2 regions of the Peribacillus sp. TH27 genome follow, and region 2 is predicted to be linked to the other one. Evidence: riboswitches for the same ligand, from Rfam matches in the RefSeq annotation. Region 2 holds a riboswitch; the other holds the start of a gene.
The links. Region 2 has a riboswitch for S-adenosylmethionine ahead of JFU24_RS19440 (5-methyltetrahydropteroyltriglutamate--homocysteine S-methyltransferase). Riboswitches for the same ligand answer to the same signal wherever they lie in the genome.

Region 1: linked by a shared signal. The riboswitch ahead of JFU24_RS13995 (sugar ABC transporter substrate-binding protein) and the one ahead of JFU24_RS19440 (5-methyltetrahydropteroyltriglutamate--homocysteine S-methyltransferase) in region 2 are both predicted to bind S-adenosylmethionine.

Annotation. Positions count from the first base shown of each region.
Region 1 covers NZ_JAEKEV010000002.1:2,613,121-2,620,740, reverse strand. Annotated here, with positions in the region: gene JFU24_RS14000 (GTPase domain-containing protein) at 1-2,239, shown strand, start outside; SAM riboswitch class I at 2,336-2,441, shown strand; gene JFU24_RS13995 (sugar ABC transporter substrate-binding protein) at 2,558-3,673, shown strand; gene JFU24_RS13990 (sugar ABC transporter ATP-binding protein) at 3,739-5,241, shown strand; gene JFU24_RS13985 (ABC transporter permease) at 5,243-6,250, shown strand; gene JFU24_RS13980 (hydrolase) at 6,535-6,891, opposite strand; gene JFU24_RS13975 (hypothetical protein) at 7,085-7,620, shown strand, end outside.
Region 2 covers NZ_JAEKEV010000002.1:3,755,810-3,763,429, reverse strand. Annotated here, with positions in the region: gene JFU24_RS19470 (VOC family protein) at 1-397, opposite strand, end outside; gene JFU24_RS19465 (helix-turn-helix transcriptional regulator) at 485-1,423, shown strand; gene glpK (glycerol kinase GlpK) at 1,585-3,075, opposite strand; gene JFU24_RS19455 (MIP/aquaporin family protein) at 3,099-3,923, opposite strand; gene JFU24_RS19450 (glycerol-3-phosphate responsive antiterminator) at 4,158-4,700, opposite strand; gene JFU24_RS19445 (hypothetical protein) at 4,906-5,343, opposite strand; SAM riboswitch class I at 5,550-5,650, shown strand; gene JFU24_RS19440 (5-methyltetrahydropteroyltriglutamate--homocysteine S-methyltransferase) at 5,735-6,838, shown strand; gene JFU24_RS19435 (PTS transporter subunit IIC) at 6,938-7,620, opposite strand, start outside.

The sequences.
Region 1 (7,620 bases), 1.1 Mb from region 2:
TGAAAGTATCCGTACGGAATCAATGATTTGGTTTGATGTGCTGAAAACGTATATCCAGCAAGGTGTTGCTCAATCGATGGCTCCGGATTATTTCTCAAATGTTCTCGAGGCGTTATACAACCTTGATCAGGATCGCTTTGAAAAAATGACGGTTGCACTTTGGAAAAATTATAAATATACAGATTCCTACTTTGAATGGCTTAGAGTCATTAATAATTTGATAGATGGCATCGAATTACATCCAGGTGATGTATGGGATGAGCTTTCTGTCTATTATCGGGATGCTTATGCCGGTTTGCTTGAAGGAACACACTTAATCAAAGATTTGAGTCCTGTTGTGCCGAGATTGTTGGAAAATTGGTTGAAAATCGCGGATGGAGAGCTTTCGTTATTTGCAGCGGCTTCCGTTCTGTCATGGAATGAAATTTTCCCTGATACAATTAATGCACTGGTTGTTCAGGATGCAGAAAGTCTGTTAGCAAAATCGCCTAAATTGGGAGGCGGATTGGAAGCGGGCGAAAAACTGTTCAATTCCATTATTCAGTGGGCTGAAGAGAATAACTTAACAGTTGGCAATAAACTGAAATGGATGGTAGACGGACTTAAGGATACCGAAAATTTCAATCTTCTTCTTGTCGGAAGCACAGGCAATGGCAAAACATCCTTTATTCAGTCGCTTGCTGGAGAGAGTATTGCTGCCGAGGACCATTCGTCCCTTGTCAGTGTCAAAGATGGAGATAATCTGGAAATCTATGAAATTACAGATACAGATCACAAAGTCGTTGGTGAGTTAACTGAATTGGATGAAACACGCCGTCAGCGCGGAACCATTGTCGACGTGACCCTTATTAGTGACTACCTAAAAAATAATCGCCTGCGTTTACTTGATACACCAGGGTTCAATGGGGAAAAAAGTGTAGACTCTGATTTCCAAGGGTATTTACAGGGCAGCGATGGATTGATGTTTGTTCTCGATGCACGAGCGCCTTTCACCGGTAGTGAACGAGATTTGTTATTGGAAATTCAAATGATGGCACCGAAACTTCCGATTCATTTCTTACTAAATAAGATGGATACGATTTACAGTGACCAAGTGGCAGTCCGGATGGAAGATGAAACATGGGATAAAGTGAATGCGTATTTCCCGAACGCAAAAGTATTTGCGTTCTCCAAACTTTATGACAGCAAACAGCAGTTACAGGACCTTTCATCCTTCCTTGATTCGAATTATCAAGCTGATAATTGGAAGGAAAGAAGATCTGAGAAGATTCTTGCATTCATTCGCAAAACGTTATCTTACCTGCTAGAAAAACGGGCAGCTAATGAGCGGAAATGCGAGCACTCAATTTCTTGGAATGAGCAGATGGAAGTCAAATTGAATGGAGCCGTCAATCAACTGGCAGATTTGGAAAAAGAAAAAAGTGAAAATATCATAAGGTCGTATCGTTCAATTAAAGAAGAAGTGAAAAAACAGCTTTCTTCAAGAATCCCTGAATTACTAAGAGAATGTTCTAAATCATTAACGGAAAGTAGCGATTTCAGCCAAGTTCATATACAGTTGAACGATGAAATGAATGAGCAGATTCAGGCATATATTTCAGACAAGATTATGCCGCAATATTACCGTTCTCTTCAAGACTGGATTGCTACATCTCAGTTGGAATTTACACAAATTCAACAGTTTATGGATGAGATGAGCACAGGGTTCAATGAATTGTACAAAGAAGAGCGAATTACACTTGCGGGAGACTTTAGAGTTTTGGATGATTGGCGCCGTGATGCGGATCGGATGACAAGCAGTATCCGCATTGAAGACGTTAATATTTTACTACGCCGGACCCCATCGCAATTGCTGCTTAAAGGGGCAGGGAAGTTGTTTGGAGCGATTCCGCAAAATAAAGCTAATATGTACAACCGGTATAAGAAGTACCTAGAAAGTGAAGACTACCAGGATGTTGCAGAGATGATCAGTGACCGTTTCCTTACACAATTCGGATTGTTTGAAAAATCTTTGGATAGAGATATCTCACTTTTCTATCGCAGTTCATTTGCCTTACTTCAAAAAACGATAGAACAAACACAGACTGAAATCAAAGATCATCAGGCAGCACTGGAGCATATGAGAGAAAATCCGGAAGTATACCGTGACCCGATTACTCTATTTGAAGTGAAACTACGTCAGTTAGAAAGACTTGAAAAGATCGAGAAAAAGCGTCTGGCTAAGCTACAAAGAAAATAAGTGTAATAAGAAACATTTTAAATATTCAAAAATCTATTGACTTTACGACTATATCCCTATAAAGTGGTAATTACGAAAAACGTAACACATTATATTCTCTTATCAAGAGTGGCGGAGGGACTGGCCCTAAGATGCCCAGCAACCGTTCCATTAGGAATTGGTGCTAAATCCTGCAAAACAGAAATGTTTTGACAGATAAGAGAGGGACAAGTCTGCAAATCAGCTGATTAAACCTCTCTATTCTAGAGAGGTTTTTATTTTGGGATTTACACCAACCTAATTGATAAGATTAATGAGTGAAAAGAAGGGGGAACTAAAATGAGGAAGTCAATTTTTAAAAGGGTTTTCGTTTCGGTCATAGCTTCGGCTTTGCTTTTAACGGGCTGCTCTTCAGGACAAAGTTCAACAGAATCAAAGAAGGATGAAAAAGTATCTTTTAAAAATGTTCCAGAACGATTTGCAAAAGGGGAAGGTGCCAAAATCAAAGTCATTCGTAAGATTGGCGGAGATGATCATACGGCTCAATATTTAGCTGGAGCGAAGGAAGAAGGAGAAGCATTAGGTTTTCAAGTGGATACGTATACAGCAAATGGCGATACGGCTAAATTCCATGATGCAATCGCCCAGGCTTTACAAGAAGATTATGACGGCTATATTATCTCCCATGGTGATGATGCAGCAACAGTGAATGACGTTCAAAAGTTGGTTGATGCAGGAAAGAGCGTTGTTACATTCGACTCTATTAGCGACTTATCTAAAATTGACGGTGTGACCTTAACTTCACAGGATGATGAAGCATTGGCAACTCTGGCTTTTGATAAATTGATAGAAGAACAAAAAGGTGAAGCAGCGATCGCATACCTTTGGGTAGATGGTTTCCCACCAATGGTGAGAAGAAATGCGGTGTATCAGGAAAAATTAAAAGAAAATCCTGGGATTAAAGAAGTCGAAAGATTCGGAGTAGCATCTGCAGATACTTCGGTTCAGACACAAAATGCGGTAGCCGCAATGTTGAATAAATATCCCAAAGGCAAACTAGATGCGATTTTCGCAACATGGGATGCATTCGCAATTGGAGCGGCTCGTGCGATTAAAGAAGCTGGCCGCGATGAAGTGAAGATATACGGAATCGACGTATCTAATGCTGATCTTCAAGAGATTCAAGCGAAAGGCAGCTCTTGGTCTTACACGGCAGCTGTCGATCCGAAATTGATTGGTGCAGTGAATATGAGGATTTTGGCAAAAAAATTAGCGGGTGAAGAAACACCGCAAACATATGACTTAGAAGCTTCACTTATTTCACAAGAGCAGATTCAAGCTTCAAAAGAAGCGGTCAACATGGCCAACTTGTCCGGTATTGTCGAAGGATGGGGAGTATCAACGGAATTTGAAGAAGAATGGATGAAAGTATTGAAAGATCATTATAAAAAGTAAAAAACAGAGTCATTAGACACTCTCTTTCTAGTGAAGAGAGTGTCTGTTTAATAGGGGGAATGGGCATGAGCACACAACTAGAAATGAAAAAGATATCGATTGGATTTCCGGGAGTAAAGGCGCTTAGTGAAGTTGATTTTTCAGTACAATCAGGGACAGCCCATGCAGTGGTCGGCGCAAACGGAGCAGGGAAATCTACGCTAATGAAGGTCTTATCGGGCGCTCATGCCCATTATACAGGTGAAATTTTTCTGGATGGAAAGAAGCAGGATATCCGTTCACCGAAGGCTGCACAGGAACAAGGTATTCAAATTGTTTATCAGGAAGTAGATACGGCACTCATTCCTTATTTAACTGTTGGGGAAAATGTAATGTTGAATGATACGGTGCAAAACATGGGCAAAAAACAGATGGTCCATTGGAAAGAGTTGCATAGAAAAGCCACTTATATCCTGGCAGAGATGAAAATTGGTGTCTCTTCGAAAAAGCTGGTGAGAGATCTTACCTTGGCTGAAAAACAGATGGTTCTGATTGCAAGAGCAGTCTCGACGGAATGCAAATTCCTGATCCTCGACGAACCAACTGCTCCGTTAAGTTATACGGAGACGTCAGAACTATTTCGAATTGTAAATGAATTAAAGCAAAGAGGCGTTGGCATCATTTTTATTTCCCATCGTCTTCCAGAGATTTTTGAAATTTGTGAAGAAATTACGATTATGAGGAATGGGAAAAGTGTTGCATGTCGAGAAGTAGCGGATATTACCCAAAACGAAGTGGTCGAGGGAATGCTTGGGAAAACAATGGATGAACAGTTCCCTGTTGTAAATGCTGCGATTGGTGAAGTTGTTCTGGAAGTGAAGGGACTGTCAGATGCCGAAAAAGTTAAAAATGTTAGCCTTCATCTAAAAGCAGGAGAGATTGTTGGTTTGGCAGGATTGGTTGGAGCAGGGAAAACAGAGCTGTGTAAAACCCTATTCGGTCATACTGCTATCACAACAGGGGAAGTCGTGATGAATGGTAGAAAGCTTTCATTGAAAACACCGTATCATGCAGTAAAAAGTGGTCTAGCACTTGTACCGGAAGAACGCAGGAAAGAAGGCATTCTTGTTCAGGAATCAGTTGCAACGAACTTGACTGCAGCAAGTGTCGGAAAATTCAGCAAGATATTCAGCTTTGTAGATCGTAAGGCGGAAAAGAAAAAAGCGAAGGAAATTATTACGAGTCTTGGTATTAAAACCCCTTCAGAGGAAGCTAAGGTTGAAAACTTGTCAGGTGGTAATCAACAAAAGGTCGCTATCGGAAAGTGGCTGATTGCTGATGCAGATGTATACATATTTGATGAACCTACAAAAGGCGTCGATGTAGGGGCCAAGAAGGACATATTCGAATTGATTGCCCAACTTGCCAGAAATGGGAAGGCAATTATATATGCATCATCTGAGTTGTCTGAAATCATCGGTATTACTAATCGAACTTATGTGTTATATGGTGGAAAGACAGTCATCGAATTAGAGACAAGCAAAACCAATGAAGAAGAACTACTATTCTACTCAACAGGAGGCAAATAGGATGAGTACACCGATTCCTGTTCTCACACAGACAACAAAAGCGAAGAAAAAAGTAGACTTATTCGACTTTTTCTATAAATACGGCACAATCTTGACGATTATCATTTTGGTTGGGATATTTGCCGTTTCAAATCCATCTTTCATTCAAGCTAATAATCTAATTAACATTCTGCGTTCTATTTCAATCGTGACCATTATTGCGATTGGAATTACGATATCCTTAACTGTGGATGGTTTTGACCTATCCGTTGGTTCTGTAGCATCATTGGCTAATGCGATCGTCATTTCGATGTTTGTTTGGTTTTCGCAGGATACCCTGATTGCCATATTAGCTGCAATCGGTGCGTCGCTTGTAGTAGGAGCATTAAATTCATTCATGATTGTAAAATTGAGAATTCCTGACATGCTTATGACATTAGCGACCATGTTCATCATCCAAGGGATTGCTCTTACCTATACAAAAGGAGCAACGGTTTCACAAAATATGGTCATGCCTGATGGAACGTTCGCTGAAGGACTGATCAGCCCATTTTTCGCTAAGATTGGACAGGTCCCTTGGATTATTCTGATCATGGCAGTCATTGTGATAGCTACCCATATCTTTTTGACTTATACCAAGCACGGTCGTTATATGTACATTATTGGGGGAAATAAGGAAGCTGCCAGACTTTCTGGAATTTCGGTAAATAAATACAAAGTACTGGCCTATCTCCTTTCGGCTCTCTTTGCCGCAATCGGGGGAATTGTCCTTGCTTCCCGTGTCATGACATCCGAAATCAATTCCGGGTCTCCTTACTTAATGGATGCTGTTGCAGCAGCATTTATTGGTTCATCCGTTCTAGGAGCAGGGAAACCGAATGCCTTCGGAACCTTCATCGGTGCAGTCCTGATTGGAATCCTTCAAAACGGACTGATTATGATGTCTGTCCCATACTACGCGATGGACATCGTTAAAGGAACCGTACTTGCCCTAGCGCTAGCGGTTACCTATTATAAGCAAAAACACTAGACTTATGTGTGAATGACACCTTATTTTTCATCGTAAAGTAATCCGCAAAACGTTAAATATACCAGAATCGTTACCTATTGAATGCAACAGTTCTGGTATATTTTTATTTTGGATTATGCATTTCCAAAACTAATACCATCATAATTTTCTTCCTGTAAAACTCCAAACACTCTGATCGTGATGTACCCCATGTGTTAAATCACTTTCTTTCGAAGATGCTTTTTTCATCCTCGTTCTTTTAAAAAATAGAAACTTGATATTTCAGGTTCTGTTTAATTATTCTCCTATTTAAAGTTTTGGATTTCCTCGTTGCCTTTGAATTTGTTATCTGCCAATATGCCGATTTCTTCAATATGCTTTCGGGCTGTTTCATCGCCTAATTTATATATGATGGCGTACAGCTTTTTCATAGCTTCATCGTATTTATCATTTGCCCGGTCATGATGATAGAGAAGATAAGGTACATGAGAACGAGCGTATGACTCCAAGTCATCTGTTCGATGTTCCTCTAGGCATTGCTTTAATTCTGCTAGTTCTTCATCTGTAGCGTGTATAGTAAAGCTTGGATTTTCCTCAAGTTTTTTTCCTAGTACATCGCCGCTGACCAAATCCACATGATAGGTCTGTTTTTCCTGCATCATTTTTTCATCACCCTTTCAAGCGTTTATCTATGATGTACCACTATTTGTAAAAATATAATCGTAAAAGTGAACATTCTCCATAATAAATCGATAGAGATAAAGATGTCAGATATTTCTTGTAAAATCGGGTAAGATAGATTTATAGAATAATATGGAAGTGTATGTGTATTCAGTAAAAGTGAGGAGTGACTTTTTGAAGAGATTACTCATATTTATTTTAATGATGGCATTAATTGTTTCAGGCTGTACAACCAGGAATTACGATTCCAACATGGAGCTAGGAAAAAGTCAGGTGGAAGAGGAAAATTATTTAGAGGCCCATGAGGCATTTGAATTAGCGTATAAAGAAGACCAAACAGGGGAGACGAAAGAGTTAATGGAACTTTGCGTCCTTTTGGCAGATGGAATGAAGAAATACGAGGAACAAGATTTTGAGGCGGCTCAAGTGTTTTTTGAAGAAGCTGCTGCATATAAGGCAAATTATGAGAAAGGTAAACTCATGGTACAAAAGGCAATTGGAATGTCCTCAGAAACTGGAGAAGCCAGTGCTGAGCCAGTTGAAGACACTGAGGCAGAGCAATCGAGGGATGAGTCTGAAAACCCAGTTACCGAGTCAGAAGAAGAGGATGAGCCAGTGGAGGCCCCCGCCACATCGAAGCTAGCTGATAAAGGAAATCACGAGAGTAACAAGGATTTAGATAAGACATTGACGAAAGCTCAGGCGGAAAA
Region 2 (7,620 bases):
GATCTCGTACAATGGCATATCCTGGACTAAACGCATTGGGTTCATATGGTACTAAAATGGCCACCTGTTCATGTTGAATAAGCGAGTCATAGAGATGTTTAATTACAATCTTATCTTGAGACTGAATACATAAAGATGAACTATTACCTAATTGCCAAGGTTGTGTATTGTCCATTTCTTTCTCTGCAAGCATAAGCTTATTCGCACCGATTTGCAAAACAGAATGTGTAATATACTCATCTTGACCTTCTCCATAAATAAAATTAGGATTCATTTCCTTCATCTCTTTATAATTTTTCTTAAAAAGAACGGTCGCCCCTAAATATTCCTTATAAAACTCAATAGCAGCTGCACCTTTACCATTCATCGATAGAAAGGGAATTACTTCAAAATTCATTTTATTGCCTCCTCAACAATTATTTATTACACTTACAAGTATATAAAATAAAGGTGACAAAAAACGGCACCATTAAGGGGTCATTTTATGAAAAAATCAGAACGCTTAAATCAAATGCTGCGTTTTATCAATCAAAAACAACAGTTTACGCTCCAAGATTTAATGCAAGAATTTCATATTTCTAAAAGAACTGCATTACGAGACATTTCTTCACTAGAGGAAATTGGCGCACCAATTTATGCAGAATATGGTCGGTATGGAGGTTATCATTTACTTAATCAAATGACACTACCCCCCATTTCTTTTAACAGTCAAGAAATTTATGCGCTTTATTTTGCAATGCAGGCACTACGCAGCTTTTCAAATCTACCTTTTCAAGTATCGCTTCATTCTATTCATGAGAAATTTATAAACGCGTTAGCAGAAAAACAACGTCAGCATATAGAGAGAATTCAAGATCGGGTAACCTTTCGACACACGGAGCAAATCAAAGAAAGCGCACATTTAGAAACTTTATTACTTGCAGCCATTAAAAATGAAGTATTAAAAATCAGTTATCAAACAATGCATCAAAAAAGCACTCGTAGCATTCAGCCAATCGCTATTTATGCAATGAAAGGCTATTGGTACTGCCAGGCTTATGATGTAACTAAAAAAGCTTATCGAGTATTCCGGTGTGATCGTATTACAACAGTGGAAATAACGAACATCGAACCATTAATTGACTTAAAGGAGATTAATGTTCACAATGCACATTCACTCTGGAAACCATCTGAAAAGGCAATTCAATTCAAGTGTCTAATAAATCAAGAAGGGGTTGAGCATTTTCAACAGCAACATTTCCCATCTATGAAGTTAATCACCGAGAGTGAAAGTACCTATATTGTTGGTTCGTATGAGCCAAATGAGCTTGAGTTTATAGTTAACTATATTGCTAGCTTTGGTAAGTCCATAAAAATAGTAGAACCTAATATATTAAGAGAACTTTTAAGAAAGTATTATATAGATTTACTAGATAATTTATAGAAGGCTAGTTTGTAAATTATTTCGTCTTATTTAAAGACTTTATTATGGTAATCTGCCCACATATTTAAAGCATTTTATTACTTTATTGTAAATTTAACAACAAAAAGACCACTATATAAGTGGCCTTCTTTATTTGTTAAATTTAGTGTTTATCAGAACCTTTATTTAAAAGCCATTGCTGCTTGAACAGCTTTTTTCCATCCGTCATATAATTTTTCACTTTCTTGCTCATCCATGGATGGTTTAAAGGTTTTGTCTATTGCCCACTGCTGAGCGATTTCCTCTTGGTCCTTCCAATAGCCAACAGCTAGTCCAGCCAAATACGCTGCACCAAGTGCTGTCGTTTCGTTTATAGTCGGCCTTTCAACAGGGACACGTAGTAGATCGCTTTGGAATTGCATTAAGAAGTCGTTCTTAACTGCACCGCCATCCACTCTCAATGTCTTCAGCTCAATACCTGAATCTGCCTCCATTGCATCGAGTACATCCTTCGTTTGATATGCAAGCGATTCAAGGGTAGCACGGACAAAATGCTCTTTAGATGTTCCACGAGTTAAGCCAAAAACCGCACCTCGGACATCGCTGTCCCAATACGGAGTCCCAAGCCCCACAAATGCAGGAACAACATAAACTCCATCAGTACTTTCTACACGTTTTGCATAGGCTTCACTGTCCTCGGCATTTTTTAGCATCCGTAAGCCATCACGCAGCCATTGAATCGCTGATCCTGCTACAAATATGCTGCCTTCTAATGCATATTCAACCTTGCCATTCAATCCCCAAGCAAGAGTTGTCAATAACCCGTGCTCGGAACTGACAGCCTTTTCACCCGTATTCATAAGCATGAAACAACCTGTTCCATACGTATTTTTAGCCATTCCTTCATTAAAACAAGCTTGGCCAAATAATGCTGCCTGTTGGTCACCTGCTGCTCCTGCAATTGGAATCGACTGGCCGAAGAAGTGATATTCGATCGTTTGGGCATACACTTCGGAAGAAGGTCTAACCTCTGGTAGCATTGATTTTGGAACAGTCAATATCTCCAGAAGCTCCTCGTCCCATTTCAGCTCATGAATATTATACATTAATGTCCGAGAAGCATTAGAATAGTCTGTTACATGGGCCTTGCCTCCTGATAGCTTCCAAATCAGCCAGGTATCAATGGTTCCGAATAACAACTTGCCTTCATCTGCTTTTTGGCGAGCTCCTTCCACATTATCGAGGATCCACTTCACTTTTGTACCGGAAAAATAGGCGTCTATTAACAATCCTGTTTTTTCTCGGAACAGATCATTAAGACCTCTTCCTTTCAATTCATCACAAATTTCGCTAGTTTGTCTGGACTGCCATACTATCGCATTATACACAGGGGTTCCTGTTTCTTTATCCCAAACGACTGTCGTTTCACGCTGATTAGTGATTCCAATACCAGCAATTTGCTCAGGCTTTACACTAGATTCCGATAGTACACCAGCAATCACTGCTAAAATTGATCCCCAAATCTCATTGGCGTTATGCTCTACCCAGCCTGGCTTAGGGAAATGCTGTGTGAATTCCTTTTGGGCCGAGTGGACGATCTCGCCCTTTTCGTTAAACAAAATCGCCCGTGAACTAGTTGTTCCTTGATCCAATGATAAGATATATTTTTCCATAATGTGTTTCCCCCCTTTTTAATTTAACTAGCAATGTTGCTAGTTTCTAACTCACGCGACTGCTTTTTTCCAAAAGTATATGCTAATACCAATATTATTAGGCTTGCTCCTAAAACAGTCCAAAAGACTGTCGTCAATTCACCTAAAAAGACTGCTTTATAGAAGACAGCTCCAAGTGCTCCACCGACAATCGGGCCAACAACCGGAATCCAAGCATAGCCCCAATTCGAATTTCCCTTACCTGGTATTGGCAGCAGGAAGTGAGCAATACGAGGTCCAAGATCACGTGCAGGGTTTATGGCATAGCCTGTTGTTCCTCCGAGCGACATCCCGATAACAACAATCAATAAACCGACAGCAAATGGGTTCAGACCTTCTGTAAACTTGCCGGCACCAATAAATAATAAGCCAAGAACAAGGATGAATGTACCAATCATTTCACTTAATAGATTTGAAAAAGTATGTGGGATAGCTGGTGAGGTTGCAAACACTCCAAGCTTTGTACCTGGATCCTCCGTAGCTTTCCAGTGAGGCAAATAATGCAGGAATACAAGTGTCGCACCTATAATTGCCCCTATCATTTGTGCCACGATGTACCCTGGCACATCAGCCCAAGGAAAATCTCCATTGATAGCTAATGCTACTGTAACAGCCGGGTTTAAATGTGCTCCGCTTATGGAACCCACTGCAAAGACACCCATTGTAACAGCCAGTCCCCATGCAATCGTGATGACAATCCAGCCTGCATCTTTGGCATAAGATCCCTTTAAGGAAGATCCTGCCCCAATACCTGCACCAAATAAAATTAAAATCATCGTGCCTACTACTTCTCCCCAAAATGGAGTCATACATAACCCCTCCTCTTATAGAATGATGCCTTACCAACAAATAAAAGGAGATTCACAGCAGAACTTTCCTCAAAAAATGAGTATGTCTGGTGTGAATCTCCTAATCTCCGTCACATGTATTAACTTGTAATGTAAATATACTAGGTAGTGAAAACGCTGTCAATTAATTTATATAAAAACAAATGATTTTTTCTGTATTTTTTTTCCTCTATCACACTTCAACTCCTATCTGAATTAAAACATCTCCCATAATTCAGTTTTTGAAGTCGTGATTGACGAAGCTCCTGCCTCAAGGGCATTCAGGACTTCATCTGAAGAACGTATGAGCCCTCCAGCAAAGATAGGAGTTTGTAAGCGTTCCTTTACCTCTTTAATCATCCAAGGCATTGCGCCAGGCAAAACTTCGATATAATCAGGCTTTGTTTTCTGTACCAGCTTATAACTTTTCTCTAACGCATGTGAGTCAATTAAAAAGATTCGTTGAATGGCAATAACACCCTTTTGCTTCGCTTTCAAAATCACGCTGGATTTTGTTGAAATCAGGCCATATGGGCAATACTCCTGACAAATAAATTCTGTAGCGTATTCATCACTTTTAATACCATGAATTAAATCGACATGATAAATCATTTTCTTATTATGCTGCTTTGCCATTAAGCTTACATTTTTCAATTGTGATATATGCAAATCAAGAAACACACCTATTTCATAGGAACTTTCTAGAAATCTTTCGAAATCCTTCATGCTTGCCGAAGCAGGCAAAATTTTCTGGTCCATTCATTTTCCCCCTTATCTACCGGAAAAACTCAAAACTTTTAGTTATTTAGTATATTTTAAAGAACTTGATTTATCAAACACAATATTTCTTATTGAAGAATCGTCCTTTACCATATCCTTACACTAACATACCTGGTATCCCCTTTAAAATAGTACAGGTAAGAATGCTATCATTTCCTTAATTGCTTACCCTTTCTTCAATTCATCATAATGAAAGTTTAATTTTTAATGCACCTTCCACCAACTCATACGATTTAATAGTGCCCACGGGTATTCTTTTCACGATGTTCCAAGCATTAAAATTCATTTTGATCATTCTATTTTCAAATTCAAAAAATGGCGGTCTGTTAAATATCTTTTGGTTAATAAAATTCCTATCAATAGGCTTCATTTCTACTAATTCAAATGAAATCGTTCTTTTTTCCACGTGAATCGGTTTTAATGTAATACGGAAAGGCACGTTTTTCTTAAACATCATTTTTTTCACTTCCGTCGTTCCGAAAAGCACTATATGTACTGGCGTAATCTCGACTTTAACATCCTGCTCACCTGATTTCATCTTTATAATTCGCTCTAGCATAGACGCAGTTAACGTTATCGGTAAACCATTCCCGGAAATATTAGATGGATTGAACGTATTCATCGTGGTTTTCCCCCTCCAACTTAACTTACAGGTAACTTCATTCCATATGGAACGTCAGTTATAGCATATGCTGTCTTCACGAATGTAGTTAACCCTTCATAACATGCAAGGTCCTGGTGAATAATCGGCATATTCTAAATTTTACACCTTTCACCCTTGACCTTTATTAAAACTATCTGTATAGTCATACTTAATTTAATAGACAACTCTTATCAAGAGAGGTGGAGGGACTGGCCCTTTGATACCTCAGCAACAGACTTTAATGTACTGTGCTAATTCCAGAAGTGTAAAAACTTGAAGATAAGAAGAGTAAATTGCTTAGTAGCCAACACCTCTTCTTTTTTTAAAAGAAGAGGTTTTTTATTTTATAAAAAGAAAGAAGGAATGAAACATGTCAATCACTATAACAAAGGCACCATTTAGAGCAGATCACGTCGGGAGTTTATTAAGACCGGATAATTTACATGATGCTAGAAAGCAATTTAAAGACGGCACAATTACTGCAGAGCAACTTCACGAAGTTGAAACGGAAGAAATCAAGCGGATTGTTGATAAGCAAATTGAAGTTGGATTAGAGGTAGTAACGGACGGTGAGTTTAGACGCACATGGTGGCACTTTGACTTCCTAGAGCATTTAAATGGAATCGATGGGTATGTAACTGAAAAAGGTCTCACATTCGATGGCGTGGAAACAGAGAGATACAATATTCGCAATACTGGGAAGGTTTCATTCAATCCTGAACATCCCTTCATTCATGACTTTATTGAATTGAACAAAATCGTTGCCGGACGTGCTGTTACGAAACAAACCATTCCTAGTCCCAATCAATTATTTGCTGTGGGTGTTTATAATGAAGACATCTACCCTGATATCGAAGACTATGCAAATGACATCATTAAAGCGTATCAATATGCTTTAAAGGCCTTTTATGAAGCTGGTGTACGTTACTTACAATTGGATGATGTTTATATTGCTAGACTTTCCTCTCCAGAATTTCAGTTCAAAGATGGAAAATACTCTAGAGAACAATTAATTGATTTAGCATTGCGCGTAATTAATGGAGCTTTGGAGGGAAAACCAGAGGATTTGGTCGTCACGACACACTTATGTCGCGGGAACTATCAATCAACGTGGGCGTTTGAAGGAAGCTATGCACGTATCGCACCAACATTATTGGCAAAAGAAAAAGTAAATGGATTCTTCCTGGAATATGACGATAACCGTTCAGGAGATTTCAAACCGTTAGAATACATTCCAAATGGCGGAGCACGAGTTGTTCTAGGAGTCGTCACTTCAAAAAATGGAGAAATCGAAGACAAAGAAGCAGTTATAGCTCGTATTAAAGAAGCTTCACAATTCGTGCCACTCGAACAATTATGCTTAAGTCCACAATGCGGATTCGCTTCCACCCATCATGGCAATAAGCTAACGGAAGAACAACAATGGGAAAAGTTGAAATTTATTGTTGATGTAGCGAAAGAAGTTTGGGGATAAAGAAATATTATAGAAAGAGCAACGCATTCAAATAAAGCGTTGCTCTTTCTATATTGTCTATATATCAGCATCCTCTATTTCATGAGGAAGTTTGAGTTATTAATCAAAATGCAATTTATAATCCTCTGCTTTAATCAGTTTTAATTTTTTTGAGAATATATAGATAAGACCTAGGTTCAATGCAATCGGAAGAATGAAGAAAGTGCTTAGCATGATTGCTACATTCTCAACGACCCATCCACCTTCAGCCAGTTTCATATAATTTAATGGACCAACTAGACCTGATAAACCGAACCCAGCACTATAGGGTGTGCCTTGAATATTTAACAGACCGGCCAAAGCACCAAGAATCGCAGCTGTGATCAACATCGGAAAAGCGATCTTCGGTTTCATGAAGAAGTTTCTCATTTGAATTTTTGGTGAGCCTAATACATGTGCTAATGCCGTTCCAAGGGAGTTTGCTTTATAACTTGCAATGGCCAGACCAACGCCTGCTGCAACAATGCCTAGATTAGCCGCACCAGAGCCGATACCTGAAAGCATGATCACAGTGGCTACCCCTACTGTTGAAATAGGCGACAAAATTATGAGACAGAACACAACAGAAATAATAGCTCCCATTATAATTGGTTGTAATGATGTCACATTTGAAATAGCGACTCCCAGTAAACCAGTGGAAGATTTCACAAATGGTAGAATTAAATACCCAATCATCCCTGGCACTAATATGCTTAAAGTCGGCATCAATAAAATGGAATATGCTTTTAATCGGTCACCAATTA